DNA from 3 places in the Paenibacillus sp. FSL R7-0189 genome. Region 1 is predicted to be linked to each of the others. Evidence: riboswitches for the same ligand, from Rfam matches in the RefSeq annotation. Region 1 holds a riboswitch; each other region holds the start of a gene.

Region 1 (5,760 bases):
ATAGATGAAGGCAGCTTAGTGATTCGATTATCACTTAAATCAAGTATCCGAAGTTCTTCTATAGCACCTAAATGTTCTGGTAACATGACCAGTTGATTACCATAGAGATGGATCTCTCTTAGCCCTTTTATTTGTGTGATCGAATCAGGTAAACATTCTAGCTGATTATAATAAAGCCGCATTTCAATCAGACTGCTCATTTCGCCTATACGGGCAGGCAATTGCTTGAGATGATTATCTGTTACGTTCAGATACTTAAGTTTCTGGAGAATACAGAGCTGCTCCGGCAGCTGTTCGAACTGATTATTGCTTAGGTATAGAAAAGAATCCAACCCCTGCAATCCGCCAATGCTCTCCGGCAACACCTTCAGCCGATTATGGCCTAAATCCAGCATTCTTAGGTGAACTAAGCGACCGATGTTCTCGGATAACTGTTCGATTTCATTGCCCGCATAATTAAGTACCTCTAATTCGTCATGAAGGAAGAGCTGATCGGGAATCTCTTTAATATGATTGTTGTACATGCTCAGTTCTAGTAGCGGATTGCTCTCAAACACGACATCTGGCGTTTCAATAAGTCCTTTTCCGTCAAAATTATATTTCATGAATGGATCTCCTTTGTAATTTGTATTGGCATCAAGCCTATGTGACAACGTTACGATAGAATATAACAGGATGATGATTTATTATCAGTATGTTGGCATACAAAACTATGGAATCTGTTAGAAAGGAATAATGAGATGGAAGCTTCTTTTTGGACTGGCACTCGCTTTTTTCAAGGTTTACCCTCGGAGAAGATCGAGGCGGTCTCAGGATTATTCACTTATAAGGCATATTCTAAGGGGACCATGGTGTTTGCAGAATCAGATCCGGGGGATTATGCCTACATTATCTATTCGGGGATTATAAGGGTGTACGCTACCACGAAAGGGAAAGAGCATACCGTAGATCTTTTTGGAAAAGGCGATTTCTTTGGCGATCTGGAAGTGATCCATCCCTCCAATATAAGAGTGCTGTCTGCGGTGGCTATGAATGATACTGTATTATTTGAGATTAAACATGAGCTTTTTAAGCAGATGCTTGCCGATTACCCGTTGATTAAGGAGCAATTGATGCTGCTGCAAATGGACCGTTTATTTTTATCGAATCGGTTATTACATGAAATGAAATTTCATGATGCGAGAGCGCGTGCGATATTTACGCTGAGAAGACTATACCAAAGATTTGGAGTAGAGGAGCAAGGCAAACAGAGGATTGATCTTCGATTGACCCATCAGCAGTTCGCGGATATGATCGGAACGTTAAGGGAGACGGCTACCCTTGTGCTTAAAGATCTGCAAGAGCAAAAGATTATTGAGATTCAACATCAGCAGATCACCGTGTTAGACGCGACATATTTACTGGAGTATACGGATTTCGATTGAGAAGAGCCGTTCCGGGATCTTTTTCAGAGAATCGATTATTAAAGGGGTTATGAATATGGCTTGTAATCATTGTGTAGTAAGAGAGCTGAATTTTCAAATCAAGCCTCATGGTGAGCTTAATCTTAGGGTTTTACCTAAGGTTATTCATCACTTGAGTAGAAGTAATACGATACATAAGGTAGAAGAAAATGTGATTACGATTAAGGAAGCTGAAGCGCGAGATCTTCTAGATTTCTGTAACGATCATATGGAGTCCGGGAAAATTGAATTTCGTATAGATGACCAAGCATGGAGACCTCTATCCGAGATGTCTACTGTAATGGATATGAAGTGGATTGATGAGGTTATCACTAAGGGTCTTGTTACTTGTTACTTCCAACCGATTGTGAACGTAAGGGAAGAGATTTTTGCATACGAGCTTTTATCGAGATTTAAAAAAGAAGATGGATCCCTTATCTATCCTAATGAGATCTTTGCGGCAGCACGGAATCGTGGGCGTTTATATGCTTTAGACCGGTTATGTAGAATGACTGCCGTAAAATATGCTGCGCCCTTAAATAAAAAAACGTTTATTAATTTTATCCCTACATCAATTTACGCTCCAGAGTTCTGCTTAAGATCAACGGTTGAATTGGCTAATCAATTAGGTGTCGATCCCTCTCTTTTTGTCTTTGAAGTTGTTGAAACGGAGAAAGTGGATGATCTCGCTCATTTGAAAGCTATTTTGACATATTACAAGGACCGGGGATTTGAATACGCTTTAGATGATGTTGGGGAAGGCTTCAGCACAATCGAGATGTTATTGGAGCTTAAACCTCATTACATGAAGTTAGATATGAAATATGTTCAAGGCGTGTCCAGTGATCCGAACAAACAGAAAATAGCTAAACAATTTTTAGAAAAGGCTTTAGAAATCCAATCTGTTCCTTTAGCAGAAGGTGTGGAGTTTAGAGAGGACTTTGAATGGCTTAAGCAGAGTGGTTATCAGTTGTTTCAGGGATATTTATTTGGAAAGCCTGATCCTATTCCCAAACAGTAATCCTAATGAGTATATATCGGTCCAGAGGATGAGATGAATTTCAGGTCAGAGTCTGAGTACAGCCAACCCCCGGGGTTGTATAATTTAGGTAATTTGAAAAGGGGGACGGGATGGATATGAAATGGCATCAATTTGTAACGCGCTGGGCGGATTCTAGGGGCTTTGATGGACGAGAAATTGATTATCAATGGCCTTCTCCCTCATTTCCGGTCATCAGTATTCGTAGTAATTTAGGGCGATACTCAGGTCAAAAGTATGGTCATGGAAGTAAACCCCGTGTAAAGACAGCTGTTGGTTTAATCGCTATTGGAGATGTAGCTGTCGGATTGATTTCCATAGGTGCGATAAGCGTGGGCGTACTTTCCTTAGGAGCAATATCACTGGGAATGTGGTTAGCGATTGGAGCAATAGCACTTAGCTGGCTTGGCTTCGCAGTGGGAGCGATTGCGATTGCAGGAGTGGCTGTAGGAGCGATCGCAATCGCGGAAAAAGCGTTGGGGGCCATCGCCATAGGGGATACGGCGTTTGGTGCGATAGCGATAGGCAGGATCGCTGGGGGTGCCATAGCTATCGGACAATGGGCATATGGTGTAATCGCAGTTGGCGAACATGGTTTCGGATTAATTCCCATCACGGGCGATGTGTGGAATTGGTTCCGGCGTTTGTTCGGATCGGGGAGTTAATTAGACCTCCAGTCCTAAAGGATCCCATTCTCTTCCGGGATAGTCGATAAATAATATCTATCACATGAGAAAAACTAATTGCAATTACCTATACTCATTTCATACCAATTAATCATGCGATCAGATCTAGGCTTATGTTACTCTTTGAATGTATTCGAAACTTCATAGGCAAACCTATGGAAATGTAGGGACGCAAAGCTATAGGGACTAAGGTTATCATAACTATTGTCAGCCAGCTGCCAAAGAGTGTGTAACGCTTTTTGTTAAAATATAAGAAAGTATAAGTTATACACCTATACTTAATATCTTATATTTCTCGCTTAAACGCTTACCGTCCTTATAAGGACGCCGAAGGCGTTTATGCTTGTTAAGGTTTAATAAAAATTAAGTCTTAATTTTTAGGCGACTTTATACGCAATCAAGCTACTCTTTTGGGGTAGTTTTTTTTGTGCCCATTTTTGGGCACTGGAGAGATTCATATGACATCTGGGGGTAAGAAGAGATGAAGAAAATGATTGCGATCGCTACATCGGCGGCCATGTTGGCCAGTTTTTCGAGTGAGGCAGGTTATGCTTTAGCAAGTGAGGCAAGCAAGGTAAATGTAACAAAAACAGTCGCGCAAAGTAAGGTCAACTTATTAAGCAACGCTTCGGTTATTCCGTTTGAGCTGTACGGCAAGGATGTTCTAAATGCCTATAATGAGGTTTTTAGAATGAATCCAGCAAATATTAAAACCATCACAAATAACGGTGGCAACTACTCAGGCTCACCTATAGCTAAGGCTATGGATGGGGATATGAGCACGCATTGGGAGACTGGCAAACCGAATAGTTCAACGTTTACGAATGAGGTTGTGTTTGTTTTCAATGAGTCCACTGAATTAAATAGAATGGTCTACGCCGCTAGGCAATCTGGTGCTAAAGGTAAAGGTTTTGCTCAAGAATTTGATATCTATGGCTCCACTACAGATGCAGGCGATTTCACACTCGTGTCTTCTGGAGAATATAAAGGCTCAACCGGTGATGTAGTGGAGATTCAGTTCGCACCTACGGCTTTTAAGAGATTTAAATTTGTCTTCAAAAAAGCCAACCAAGATTGGGCGAGTGCGGCTGAGTTTTCTTTTTATAAAGAGGATAGTGTCTCTGCTAAAATGAAAAATTTATTTACAGATGATACCTTGAGCCAAGTTAGTGCTGCCTTTAATACGACAGAGAAATTAACAGCTTTAGAGAATGAAGTGCAGGCACATCCACTGTATACGCAGTTTAAAGAAGAGATAGAGAATGCAAAGATCCTTTTGGAGAACCATCAGGTAGATGCAACGGCAGCCAAGGTTTCGAAGCTAAAAGGGTATGGTACAGCCTATGAAAATGCCTATAGCCAAGCTTATAGAATGCCAAATGCAAACGTATCAAAAGTAACGGTGAACGGTGGAAGCTACCCAGGTACGAAGCCTGAATATATGCTGGATGACCAGCCCACTACGCATTGGGAAACGAACAAAAACAATGATGCAAGCTTCACGAATGAAGTCGTGTTTGAACTAGCGCAAGCGGAAGTGCTGGACAGAGTGGCTTTTTTGGCTAGAGATAACCGCAAAGGATTCCCAGAGGCTTTTGAAATCTATGCATCAGAGACGAGTAAAGGAGAGACCTTCCAACTTGTATCTAGCGGAACCGCGATTAGTACCAATGATTTTCTGGAATTTAAATTCGAACCGACGAAGTTTAAAAGATTAAAATTTAAGTTCACAAAAGCTAATATTAACAGACCTTTTGCGGCTGAATTTAGATTTTATACAGAAGATAAAGTAAGCGAAGCTGTAAATGGTATTTTCACAGATGGAACGATGAGTGCGGTTGTGTCTGCTTATAATAACGTTGCAAAAATCAATGAATTGGAGGAAGCGACAAAAGTACATCCGCTCTATCCAATCCTTAAAGATTCATTGGAACTAGCTAAGAAGCTGGTTAATGGCGAGGTTCAAATCGAAGGTACCATCATAGAGGCGGAGCAGCGTGGAGATATGAAAAAACATGCTCAGCAAAACCTGAGAATAGGCTTCGGCACGAACAACCAGCCTACAGGACTTGCGGCAATGCCTGGCGAGACCATCAATGTTTATGTGGATGCTGCTTCGGGTGATAAGTTGCCTTCTTTGATCTTTTCTCAACAAGAGGGAGCTTGGAATAGTTGGGCTAGGGGCGTACAATTGCGTGCGGGCAAGAACACTATAACTGTACCTGAAATTGCAACGACTAGTGCTTATGCTCATGATGTAACTAAGGGCGGAACCGTTTATATCGTAAATCCCTATACAGCTGAGGAGCAAGGGAAGGCGCCACTGATCCGCTTCGAAGGTTTAGAAAAGATTCCTTTTATGACCAAGACCACGGATCCAGAACAATTCAGAACCTTCTTAACCACATACAAACAAAGATTAGACGAAGATAAAGCGGCTCATCCAAATGTTCAAGATCGCAAACTTATCGATGTGGTAGAAATGGCCAGCGATCATGTTATTTTTACAGGAACTGCGACTGAAGCGTACAACAAATTTATTACGCAAGGAAATAACCCGCTGGATACCGTAACTGGGTATGACACCTGGATG
Region 2 (5,760 bases), 2.7 Mb from region 1:
TGGATTATGGTGCCCCGGGTCTGGTTCGGACGTTACGAGTTCTAGACCGTAATGGAATCGACCACACGGGAACAGCTAAATCATTAGAAGAATCCAAGAGAACTCTTATTAAAAACGTCAAAGGAATTACGATCGGCATCCTCTCCTACACAGCAGGAACCAACCGAATTCCTGTACCAGTGAGTAAGCCATGGCTGGTTAACCGGATATCTACGCCCAAAATCATTCGGGAGATTCGAGATTTAAAAAAGAAAGTCGATCTAGTCTTGCTTTATCTGCATTTCGGAAGCGAATACCGTTACACTCCAAACAAGAGGCAAAAAGAGCTGGTCAATCTCTTCTTTAAAAATGGCGCCGACATCATACTGGGGTCTCACCCACATGTTCTACAACCGTTAGCGCTTCGTGGAAAAAAACAATTCGTTATTTACTCATTGGGGAATTTTGTTTCGACTAAACTAATGAATATTCCTTATACACAAAGCGGTATCATTCTTACGCTTAAAATAAAGAAGGATGAAAAAGGACACACGAGTATAACTAACGTAGGTTACATCCCGACTTGTGTAGATCGAAGAATAAAAAGTGGCAGGAAAATTACAGAGATCATCCCCATCCGCGACGCATTAAAGAAAAGCGACACCGACATAAAAACAGAACGGCGAAATCTCATGAATCGAATGTTGAAACATACGACAACAATCTTAAAGAGGGAATAGAGTCGTTACAGAAAAATAACGTTCCGCGGAATTACCGCGGAACGTTATAGATTTAGCGCTCAAAACTGTGTTTGGGTTTAGCGTAAACGATCAGGCATCATTAATTTAAGGAATTCTAGAATACCATTCTCTACTACGAGTTCTTCTCTATCTTGATCAGCAAGTACTCTTCTGATGATATCTTCATTACCCTCCAGCACTTTACTTGTCCAATGAGGATCAATGATAAGAGAACGTCCTACTGCTACTAATTCAGCATTTGTCAACGTGTCCTCTGCGTCCTGTTTGGTACGGATATCTCCGACCCCAATTAAAGGTACACGGCCATTGATTTTCTCATGTACATATTGCAGGATTGATTTTTCTTTAAAATCTTCTGATGCAGATACTTTCTTAAAATCCCCTAATGAAATATGCAGATAATCTAGCTTTTTATCAGCTAATTTATCAATGAGATAAAAGGTATCGGTGATTTTAATTCCAGGCTCTTCATATTCTTCTGGAGAAAAACGATAACCGACAATAAAATCCTTAACCTTTGAATTGTCAACGACAGCAATAACCGCATCCACTAATTGGTTAATGAAATTAAATCTTTTCTCTAAGCTTCCGCCCCATTGATCATCACGACGGTTGGAGTGTGGAGAGAAGAACTGTTGGACTAAATATGTGTTTGCTCCATGAATTTCTACCCCGTCAAATCCAGCTTGAATAGCTCGTTGAGTCGCTTTTTTAAAATCCTCAATTACACCGAAAATTTCATCTTCTGTTAATGCTCTTGGAATTTCTGCATTCGGACGTTCGGCAGCAATGGCGCTGGAGGAAACTGGTTGTACGCCACGTAGTATTTTTGAATCTGTCATTCTTCCTGCATGGAATAGTTGTAAAATAGCTTTTGTTCCATTTCGTTTAATAGTAGATGCTAATCGGCTAAGGCTAGGAATAAATTGATCGGAGGAAACACTAAGTTCACCTTCCCATCCTTTTCCACCCTCTTGTACATTTGCTGCCGCAGTGATGACCGCACCTACTTCGCCCGTTCTTAGTGAATAGTATTTCAATTCATCTTGTGTTACTACACCGTCATAAAAGCTCATTCGCGTGGTCATTGGAGCCATAACCACTCGATTTTTTAATGTCAGTCCTCTGCGAAAAGTTAATGTTGTGTCTAGTGCTATCATCTTTTTCCCAACTTTCATTAAATTATATTTAAACAAAATATTATATACATGCGCATACATATAAATTACAGCAATGATTTATTCTTGTCAACTAATAAACAACTGCTGTTGAATACAGCAAAAAGCACTGTTCAGCGGAACAGCGCTTTTTGCTCGATATGAATCGTCCTTATTTTTCTAGTTCGGCCGGTTTTACAATGGCTGTACCTTTATTATTCTTGGAGTATTTAGCTTCAATTTTCGTGGTGTATGTATCTTTTGCTCCATCACTTACCAGCACATAACTCAGATCGACTGTCAGCTTTTCCGTTTGCCAGGTCTTAGTATTGACGAATAATTTCCACGTTACGCTTTTGGGTTGAACTGTCTCACCATCCCAGAGGTTCTCCTGGTCATAGAGTTTGATTATCCCCTTAGCTGCTGTCGGATCGGTTACAGTGAATTGTAAGACCGTTTGTGCGCCAGCAGTGCTGACTTTCATGGATTTTTTATAACTTTTTACCGAATCAAGCATGGAAACAGGATCGTATTGGCCTTTAGAGTAAAAGGCATCCCATTCCGTTTTCTCCAGTCCAAGCCAATACTGTGCATCAGGATCGATCGGCTCCCCGTCATCGTCGTAACCTGAAGAATCGTCTTCAGATTCATCGATAAGCTCACTTCCGTCTACAAGATAGTAAAACTCCTTATCGTTGGCATACAAGCTGTAAGATGTTTCTAAAAGACTGCTAGCGACAGTACCTGCTGCGGCAAAATTCGGCAGACGGCTGATATCCAGCTTCAGAGTGTTGGTGTTGCTGATACGCACCCCGCCGCTTTGAATATCCTGTTTTTTGGTCACATCCAGATGGAAATTCTTTATTGCTTTGGAGGCTGCCGTTACTTTGCTGATCATCTGATCCGCGGTTACTGCTGTTGAGGTAGCTGCAGACACTACTCCAGGATTAGACATCCATCCGATCGTTCCGGACAGCAATAAAGCACCTACTGCCAAACTAGTACCTATTGTTTTGAAAAAACTGTTCATGTACTTCCCCTTTCGGCCCCTTGCGATAATGTAACGCCGTATAGGTCGAAATAATAAAAGAGCTCAAAATAGACTACATATTCTTAGAGCTATCCTTTATGCTTCATAAGACATCCCTATGGCGGCCTGGCGATCATTTCCTTCTGTCGAAAGGCTTTAGACCCATGGCTTTGTGTCATCATCTTTCGATGATTTTACCTTTAACGCGGACATTCAATTAGTTTTAATTAGCTTACGGACGCATGTCCCACCGCTAATTTTATCATGGTTATAATTACCTGTAAACGACTTATCTTCCATTCGAATTCGCTATGATACTCAGAAGAAATACTAAAGTTTTGCATTTTTCCAATTCTTCCAAGTTTTCCAGATATCTGAGGTTCAGCTGAGTTATACTATCAATCCGTTTCGGTATATCACTATGCTATGATAAGTATGTTTTTAGTTTCTCTATCCATCCAAACATTTTCTTAACATATAACTCTTATAATTATTTTAGTTTTCTTAGAAAGGATGATTTTCATGGTTAATATCCTTGTTGTCGAGGATGATATAAAGCTTAATCAAATTATCTGCACCTATCTTTGCAATAATGGATACGACGCTAAAGGGTGTTTAAACCCACGAGAAGCATATGATTTGATGTATAACAGCCTGTATGACCTTATCATCTCAGACGTTATGATGCCAGAGATTGACGGCTTTGAATTTGCGGAAACGGTTAGGGCTATTAACAAAACGATCCCCCTTCTTTTTGTTACCGCTCGTGATGATATTTCCTCAAAACAAAAAGGGTTTCGCGCTGGAATTGATGATTACATGGTCAAACCGGTCAATATGGACGAACTGGTAATGCGTGTGGGCGCTTTACTTCGACGTGCAAATATTGCCCACGAAAAAAAACTGAGGGTAGGAAGTCTTATGATGGACGCGGATGATATGACAGCAACGGTAAACGATGAGGAAATCCCTGTGACGGTACGGGAATTCAACATACTCTACAAAATGCTTTCCTACCCCAAACATACCTTTTCCCGTGCCCAGCTAATGGACGAGTTCTGGGGCATTGGCAGCGAAACCAGCCTGCGTGCCGTAGATGTATACATCGTCAAACTTCGCGACAAGTTCTCTTGTTGTGTGGACTTCAAGATCATGACAGTGCATGGGCTCGGCTACAAGGCAGTGCTGCAATGAGTAAGAGGCAGGAGCAGCATGCCCGGTTCAAGTCCAAGCGTTTTTCATGGAAAGAGTTTTTGTGGACCTTTATTGTGCTGTCCACGCTAACAGCAGGTCAAGCACTTATATACGACGCCTACATTTCAGTAGAACGCGTTCCAACTCAATACATCTTTGGAATCACTGGATATTGGATCATTGTTGCCTTCATTTTTTGCCTTGTCACCGCACGGCAAAAGTACATCGCCTTTGATAAACCCATGCGTAAACTCAGCGAGGCGGCAAACCAGGTAGCAGAGGGAGATTTTTCAGTCTATCTTGAGCCGCTTCACAGAGCGGATAAAAAGGATTATGTAGACGTGATGTTCGAGGATTTTAATAAGATGGTTGAAGAACTGGGCAGTATTGAAACCCTCAAAAATGATTTTATATCGAATGTATCCCATGAGATTAAAACACCATTATCCGTCATTCATAGTTACGCAATGGCATTGCAAACTGTTGATTTGTCGCCAAAACTTCGAACGGAATATACTGAAACTATCATTTCGGCCTCCCAAAAATTAACGACACTGGTGATCAATATTCTGAAGCTAAACAAATTGGACAATCAGGAGATTAATCACGTTGCAGAGCCCTATGATCTGTGCAGGCAGCTATGCGACTGCGCCCTTACTTTTGAAAATTATTGGGAAGAAAAGAACATCGAATTTGTGGCGGATATAGAGGACCGTGCTATCATTCATGCCGACGAAAGCATGCTAGAGATCGTATGGCTTAATCTCCTCTCCAATGCTTTGAAATTCACACCCCCTGGCGGTAGCATCACCTTATCGCAGACTTCAGATGAAGATACAATTACGGTTATGGTATCAGATACTGGCTGCGGAATGGACGAGGAGACGATGAAACATATTTTCGATAAATTCTATCAAGGCGATACTTCTCACTCCGGGGAGGGTAACGGCCTTGGTCTTGCTCTTTCACTGCGTGTTATTGAACTAGTCGGTGGAACCATATCTGTTAAGAGTGAGCTACGCAAGGGCACGACATTCACAGTCCAATTAAAAGCTGAGAAATAAGTAATTCCCTTAAACCATAATTCATTATCTTGATAAGATCAAAAAAAGCAGTCTGAATTCGCAAAACGAATTCAGACTGTTTTTTTCATTAAACAGAAATACACCTCAATTCCAGTTCATTACGATTCTTCAATTAATATTTTATAAACAATTTGCAAGCAATTCATAAATATATCGACGGTAAAATGATCACATCAGGTGAGGCAGCAATTGTTCGACAAATTAACTTTTTAAAATAAAGGAGAAATTATCATGAGTGAGATCACAAGAAATGAATCTAATTTTATCGGCTATGAGTACAAAGATATTACAGTAAAACGCAAAATGGAGTCGGTATATACAGACGGATATAACAATTTTGGCTGGGCGCTGGAAGGTACTTCAACCTCAGTTCAGAATGTTGGTTCCGTAACCATAAAGTTCAAGCGGGACCGCAAGATCCGTAATAAAGTTGAACTGACCCGCCTGCAACGCCAGTTTGACGCCGCTGTTGCCGAAATTGAGACACTGGAGAGTTCCAAAGTCATCGGTGCTTCTGTGGTTGCCTATGTTATTGGTGTTATTGGAACATCGTT
Region 3 (5,760 bases), 2.1 Mb from region 1:
TGGGTATACAAAACGACTTTTCTTCTGCCGTACTCAAGCTGGAGGCTGCTTCGCCATCTAGGACGAATAATCCAGCCAGTTACCTAAGCCAGCGCATCCATATTGATGGTGCCAGCTGGCACCCTTCCGACGAGACCTATCCGTTCCTATCTATCCTGCAGGAAGCTGTTTGGGAAGATCGTAAAGTAAAGATCACTTACCCACGGAATGACGAGACGAAGGAACGTTTTATTGAACCTCTTGGGTTAGTCGCAAAACGTGGAGTTTGGTATGTAGTGGCACGAACCGAGGGTGAAATGCGGACTTTTCGCGTGTCAAGATTAATACAAGCTGAAGCAACTAATGAATCATTTGTCAGACCTGAGACTTTTGATTTAAAAAGCTACTGGGAACAGTCGACTTTAGCTTTTAAAGCAGCTCTGCCAAAATATGTAGTGAAATTAAAGGTGAATGAGTCTATTCTTAAAGAATTACAACGTGAAAGATATGTAACTATAACTTTAGTAGAACCCTCTGCTAATACTGGGTGGATGAACGTAGAGGCCGAGTTTAATACTATAGAATCTGCCTGTCGTATCGTACTCTCTTTTTCTCCTTCAGTTATTGTTTTAGCTCCTACCGAACTAGTAGGGATGGTAAAGTCTGCTATTAAAACAATTTCCACAATATATGAGGAATTTTGACATGAATTCTAAATATCTACTACTTAAAGAAGATTTATGACACTTCTCTATAGACCAATGACCTATAAATCCCCTATAATAACACCATTACATAAAATTTAATAAGGGGGACATTTTACCAATGAGCTGGATGCACAAACTTCCGTTAAAACAAAGAATTGTTGCCGGATGTTACCTCGTTGCCGCACTGTTTGCTATTCCTGTCTTAGTTACGTTAATGATTCTAGGTCAATTTCTCGTAGGAATTATACTAGTAGTTGTTCTTGCAGGTCTGACTTTACCTGTTGCTCGCTTCGTGGAGAGAACGCTTACATCATCTTTTGATGATATTGCTAATGTATCTCACAGTATTTCGAAGGGGGATTTCACTAGCAGAGCGGACGAAAATGGTTCAATGGGTGACGTAAGCCGCTCCTTTAACACAATGATTGATAAGCTCAAGAAGATTCTGACCGATGCATCGCAGATCACCCGTCAAGTAATGGATGCAAGCCGCGGAATCGAAGATAAGAACCAGAACCTGAAAATTGTTATGGCACAAGTAGCCTCTTCTTCTACCGAGCTCGCTCTTGGTGCAAATGAAATATCTACGGATATCGCTGATATGACAGAATCCATTAAAGACATTGAGACCAAAGTATCCAATTATACGAACTCCACCAAAGAAATGAACAGACGTTCAATACATACCTTAGAACTTGTTGAGCAAGGGCGCCAATCCGTAGATACACAGGCTGAAGGCATGCGTAAAAACATAGAGGCTACACAAAAAGTGGCTGATACTATTGAAGCTCTCTCACAAAATGCCCGCGGGATTACGATGATCACCAAGACCATCACAGAGATCGCTGAGCAGACCAACCTGCTGTCACTCAATGCCTCCATCGAAGCTGCTCGTGCCGGAGAGCATGGTCGGGGTTTTGCCGTTGTCGCTCAAGAGGTTCGCAAGCTTGCTGAGGAATCTACGGCTTCCACAAAAGAAGTATTCGGTTTGGTCCGCAGCATTGAGTCAGATATTAAACAAGCCATCGATAATATCGCCATCAATGAAGAGGTTGTGCAGGTTCAGAATGAAATGATCACTCAATCTGCCCATATTTTCGCACAAATTGTACAAAGCGTGCAGTACATTACCGAGCAAATCTCTTCATTCTCTGCGGAGAGTGATCTTATGCTAGAAAGTGCCTTGAAAATTTCCAGTGCAATTGAGAATATCTCAGCAATCACCGAAGAAACCGCTGCAGGCACTGAAGAGGTATCGGCGGCTATGAATGAACAGATTAATGCCCTGCAGTCTGTTGCAGAAGAAACGGAAAAAATGACCCAGGCCGTATTTAATCTGCAAAAAACCATTCATATCTTTAAATTCTAGTTCAAAACTATCAACTGCCACCTAAGCTGAGTCTTAGGTGGCAGTTTTTTTCGCGAGGCAAAACTTCATCTCTTGGACAAGACTTTCGTCAAATTTCGAGTTTTTTTAGCGGATTATGTTGACAAAAATTAATGAGGAATATATTGTAAAGGAAAATTATTCTTATCAACTATAAATTAATATTGGCAAAATCCTCGAAAGAGGATGACGCAAAACCATGGATCTACAGCCTCATTTTTTCGTTTGAGGCCATGATTGCCAGGTTGCAGAGGAACCAGGACGGCTGAACTATTGTTCAGTCTTAGCGGCGCCTTATGCCACCAACCTGTGCTTACTATAGAGCACAGGTTTTTACTTTTTGAGTATATTGATCTATCGTATCTATTCGGTAGATTAATAACTAATATATATCAAAAAACTTGTGAGGTGTTTCTTTTGAAGACAGTCGCAGATTACATGGCGGAAGCACTACGTAACCTAGGAGTCACCCATTCTTTTGGGATCATTGGCAAATCGATTTGTCCAATAGTTCTAAAGATGGTCGATTACGGTATTGAATTTATTCCCGGCAGACATGAAGCAAGCTCCGGATTCGAAGCAGCAGGGTATGCGCTGAAAACGGGTAACCTAGGCGTAGCATTTGGTACTTCTGGTCCTGGTGGAACTAACCTGCTCACAGCAGCAGCTCATGCGAAAGCTAACAACCTACCTGTCCTGTTTATTACCGGCCACCAATCCATTACAGAGCTTGGAATTCCTCAATGTCAGGACTCCACCTCTTTTCTGGCTGATTTAGCTGATATGTTCAGACCTGCCACCTTGTTCAGTAAATTGGTTGAACGTGGGGATCACTTTGGTACTATTTTTAATCATGCGATTTCTGTGGCCCTGGCCAAACGGGGTCCTGTTCATCTTTGTATTCCTTTTGATGTACAAACTGAAGTATTGGAAGAATGCAATATTGTAATCCCTGAAAGAGAGTCTCTAATTAGTCAAGCAAATATCGATAGAGTCATCGATGCTATTCAAGCTGCTAAGAATCCTTTGATTATTGCGGGTAAAGGAATTAACCGCTCCGGAGCACATAAAGAGCTTGTTCAACTCGCAGAAACTTTTAATATTCCTGTAGTAACATCTCCTGGTGGAAAAGGGGCTATAGTCTGGGATCACCCGCTCTATCATGGTCCTATTGGCGTTGGCGGTTCGACCCACGGGGATGATTTATTGAATAAAAGCGATCTGTTTATAGTGCTTGGATCACGTTTAAGTGATATGACCATCTGTAATCTTAAACGGGAGAATCATCCAGCAACTTTAATTCAATTTGATATTGATCCAAGCTTTGTCGGAAAAATCCTATTGTCCAAAACGATACCGGTCACTGGGGACCTGCGCGATAATTTGGTGCACTGCCTAAATCATATTGACCCAAGCACAATCACCAAACGCGAGGCTTTGGCCGATGCTGATTATTCAGAAGAGCTTCCAACCCTCAAGAATCTTTCACTGGCTTCAGTAATGAGCACTTTAAGTGATTTGATCCCTTATAATAATTCAATTTTCGTTGATGATGGAAGCCATGGATTCCACGCTGCAAAATGGTACAAGGTTAAGAAACCGGGCAGCTTTGTTTTTGATGCTTATTTTGCTTGCATGGGTAATTCGATCGGCATGGCTATTGGTGCAAAAGTTGCAGCTCCTGAAGAAACTGTCCTCTGCATTACAGGTGATGGTTGTTTCATGATGCTCGGCGCTGAGATTAACACCGCTGTCTGCAAAGATATCCCTGTCATCTTTATCGTGGTCAATAATAAGCAACTAGATATGGCTCTTAAGGGTATGGAGAAAACCACAGGTCGTATCGATGGAACTCTATATGAAGTACCAATGGACGCCGTGAAATTCGCTGAATCTCTAGGTGCTAAAGGCTACAAATGTGAGACTGCGGATGAATTCACAGCTGCAATTAAAGATGCGGTAGCTCTAAACCATGTTGCCGTTATTGAACTACTAACAGACCGTGATGAAGTCCCTCCGACTGCACACCGTACTTTGAACCTAAACTAGGAGGCTAACCATGAAGGAAAATATCAACAGTGGTCTTAACCACTTCACGAATCTATCAGGAGACTATGGCGCAAAAGCACTAGCTCCAATTAAAGACCACTTCCCTGACTTGGCTGAATTTATTATGGGGAATGCCTATGGCGATATTTTTCAACGTAATACTATAGCCCCTGACTGGAAGGAAATCGCAGTCATTTCATCTTTAATTTCAATGGGCCAATTCGAACAGCTGGGTGTTCATTATGTCATGGCCCTTCGTGTTGGAGTCACCGTAGAACAGCTAAAAGGTATTCTATTACATTTAGTACCCGTTATAGGGGCACCTAGAATCATCACAGCTTTTAATATCCTGCTTGCAACCATAGAAGAAATCCAATAATCCAACAGTTCGACAACAATATACAAAATTCGACTTTATTATTGCATACACTTGAAAAATATGCCTATAATAGAGTCGGAATATCCCAATACTTGCTGTATAGTGTCGAATTTTGACTTTTATAAAACAGCTAAGTGGATATATATATGGCTGGATATTGCAGTCGAACTGTTTTGGACAAATTCAATCTATGGGAGAGATTTAGGCATGGGAAGTTTCGTTTTGAAGACAGACACTGCAAACAAGGTTATTAACATTGAGTTGGATGGAACATTTTCTGAAGAAGATGGTCTAAAATCTATTCAAGCTTATCAACAAACTATCAATCCAATTACTCCAGCTGACTATGAACTAAAAATCGACTGCAGAAAGCTAAATGTAACTGCACCAGATGTTGTACCTCTTTTAGAAAGCTGCTTTGTAATGTTTAAGAATGATGGATTTGTAAAAGTAAATCTAACGCTTGAAAATAACCCGATCCTCAAAATGCAGCTTTCCCGTCTTGGCCGTAAAGCTGGACTCGATAACATCGAGATCATTTCTGCGGTTACAGTCTAGATCTTTTAATCTTAATATGTAGGCCACATTTTACTGCTTTTCAGGAGGCGTATTATGACCGGAATTCGTATTAAAGGCATTGATATCTATCATCCCAGCAATATAGTTGGTAACGACTTTTTCATTAAGCATTTTGACGAAAAAGGCATTGATATTCGAGGTCTATTATCCGTATTAGGTCGTATTACACGGTATAGTATTAGGGATGCGGATGAGAATTCCCTTACGATGGCTTTTGAGGCTGCCCGGAATGTTCTGGAGAAAAGTGGTCTCACAGGTGCCGATATCGACCTTATTGCCTATGCAAGTCAAACTCCTGAGTATATCTTTCCTACCAACTCATTAATGATTCACCGTTTGATCAAAGGCGCATCCCATACAATCTGCATTGACAGCAATGCTAATTGTGCGGGTATGACGGCTTCAGTGGAACAAGTTAGCCGTCAGATGCAAGCGAATCCTAGGATTAAACGAGCGTTGGTAATCGGCTCCGATTATGTAACCCCTCATGCCGATAAGAATGATCCAGTCTACTACGCTAACTTCGGTGATGCAGCGGCGGCAGTCATTCTTGAACAAGCTGAGGATGTAGTCGGTTTCATTGACTCTATCTACCAAACGGATCCTTGTGTTTGCGATAAATCCAAGTTCCCGTGCGCAGGCCTGGCTAAACTGGGTAAACAAGGTGTAGCGGCTGGAGA

Evidence for each region. A riboswitch is a leader RNA that binds a small molecule or an ion and turns the genes downstream of it on or off. The one in region 1 is predicted to bind cyclic di-GMP.
Region 2: another riboswitch for cyclic di-GMP. It lies ahead of MKY63_RS30655 (DUF6612 family protein); the one in region 1 lies ahead of MKY63_RS11330 (NPCBM/NEW2 domain-containing protein).
Region 3: another riboswitch for cyclic di-GMP. It lies ahead of MKY63_RS20390 (thiamine pyrophosphate-binding protein); the one in region 1 lies ahead of MKY63_RS11330 (NPCBM/NEW2 domain-containing protein).

Annotation. Positions count from the first base shown of each region.
Region 1 is NZ_CP150223.1:2,613,846-2,619,605, forward strand. Features, by position in the region: gene MKY63_RS11310 (leucine-rich repeat domain-containing protein) at 1-605, opposite strand, end outside; gene MKY63_RS11315 (Crp/Fnr family transcriptional regulator) at 741-1,424, shown strand; gene MKY63_RS11320 (EAL domain-containing protein) at 1,480-2,463, shown strand; gene MKY63_RS11325 (hypothetical protein) at 2,580-3,146, shown strand; cyclic di-GMP riboswitch class I at 3,304-3,390, shown strand; gene MKY63_RS11330 (NPCBM/NEW2 domain-containing protein) at 3,649-5,760, shown strand, end outside.
Region 2 is NZ_CP150223.1:6,937,082-6,942,841, forward strand. Features, by position in the region: gene MKY63_RS30645 (CapA family protein) at 1-719, shown strand, start outside; gene MKY63_RS30650 (NADH-dependent flavin oxidoreductase) at 797-1,960, opposite strand; gene MKY63_RS30655 (DUF6612 family protein) at 2,070-2,927, opposite strand; cyclic di-GMP riboswitch class I at 3,045-3,136, opposite strand; gene MKY63_RS30660 (response regulator transcription factor) at 3,450-4,121, shown strand; gene MKY63_RS30665 (HAMP domain-containing sensor histidine kinase) at 4,118-5,185, shown strand; gene MKY63_RS30670 (hypothetical protein) at 5,438-5,760, shown strand, end outside.
Region 3 is NZ_CP150223.1:4,693,453-4,699,212, reverse strand. Features, by position in the region: gene MKY63_RS20400 (YafY family protein) at 1-683, shown strand, start outside; gene MKY63_RS20395 (HAMP domain-containing methyl-accepting chemotaxis protein) at 805-2,055, shown strand; cyclic di-GMP riboswitch class I at 2,230-2,326, shown strand; gene MKY63_RS20390 (thiamine pyrophosphate-binding protein) at 2,482-4,122, shown strand; gene MKY63_RS20385 (carboxymuconolactone decarboxylase family protein) at 4,133-4,501, shown strand; gene MKY63_RS20380 (hypothetical protein) at 4,709-5,059, shown strand; gene MKY63_RS20375 (ketoacyl-ACP synthase III) at 5,114-5,760, shown strand, end outside.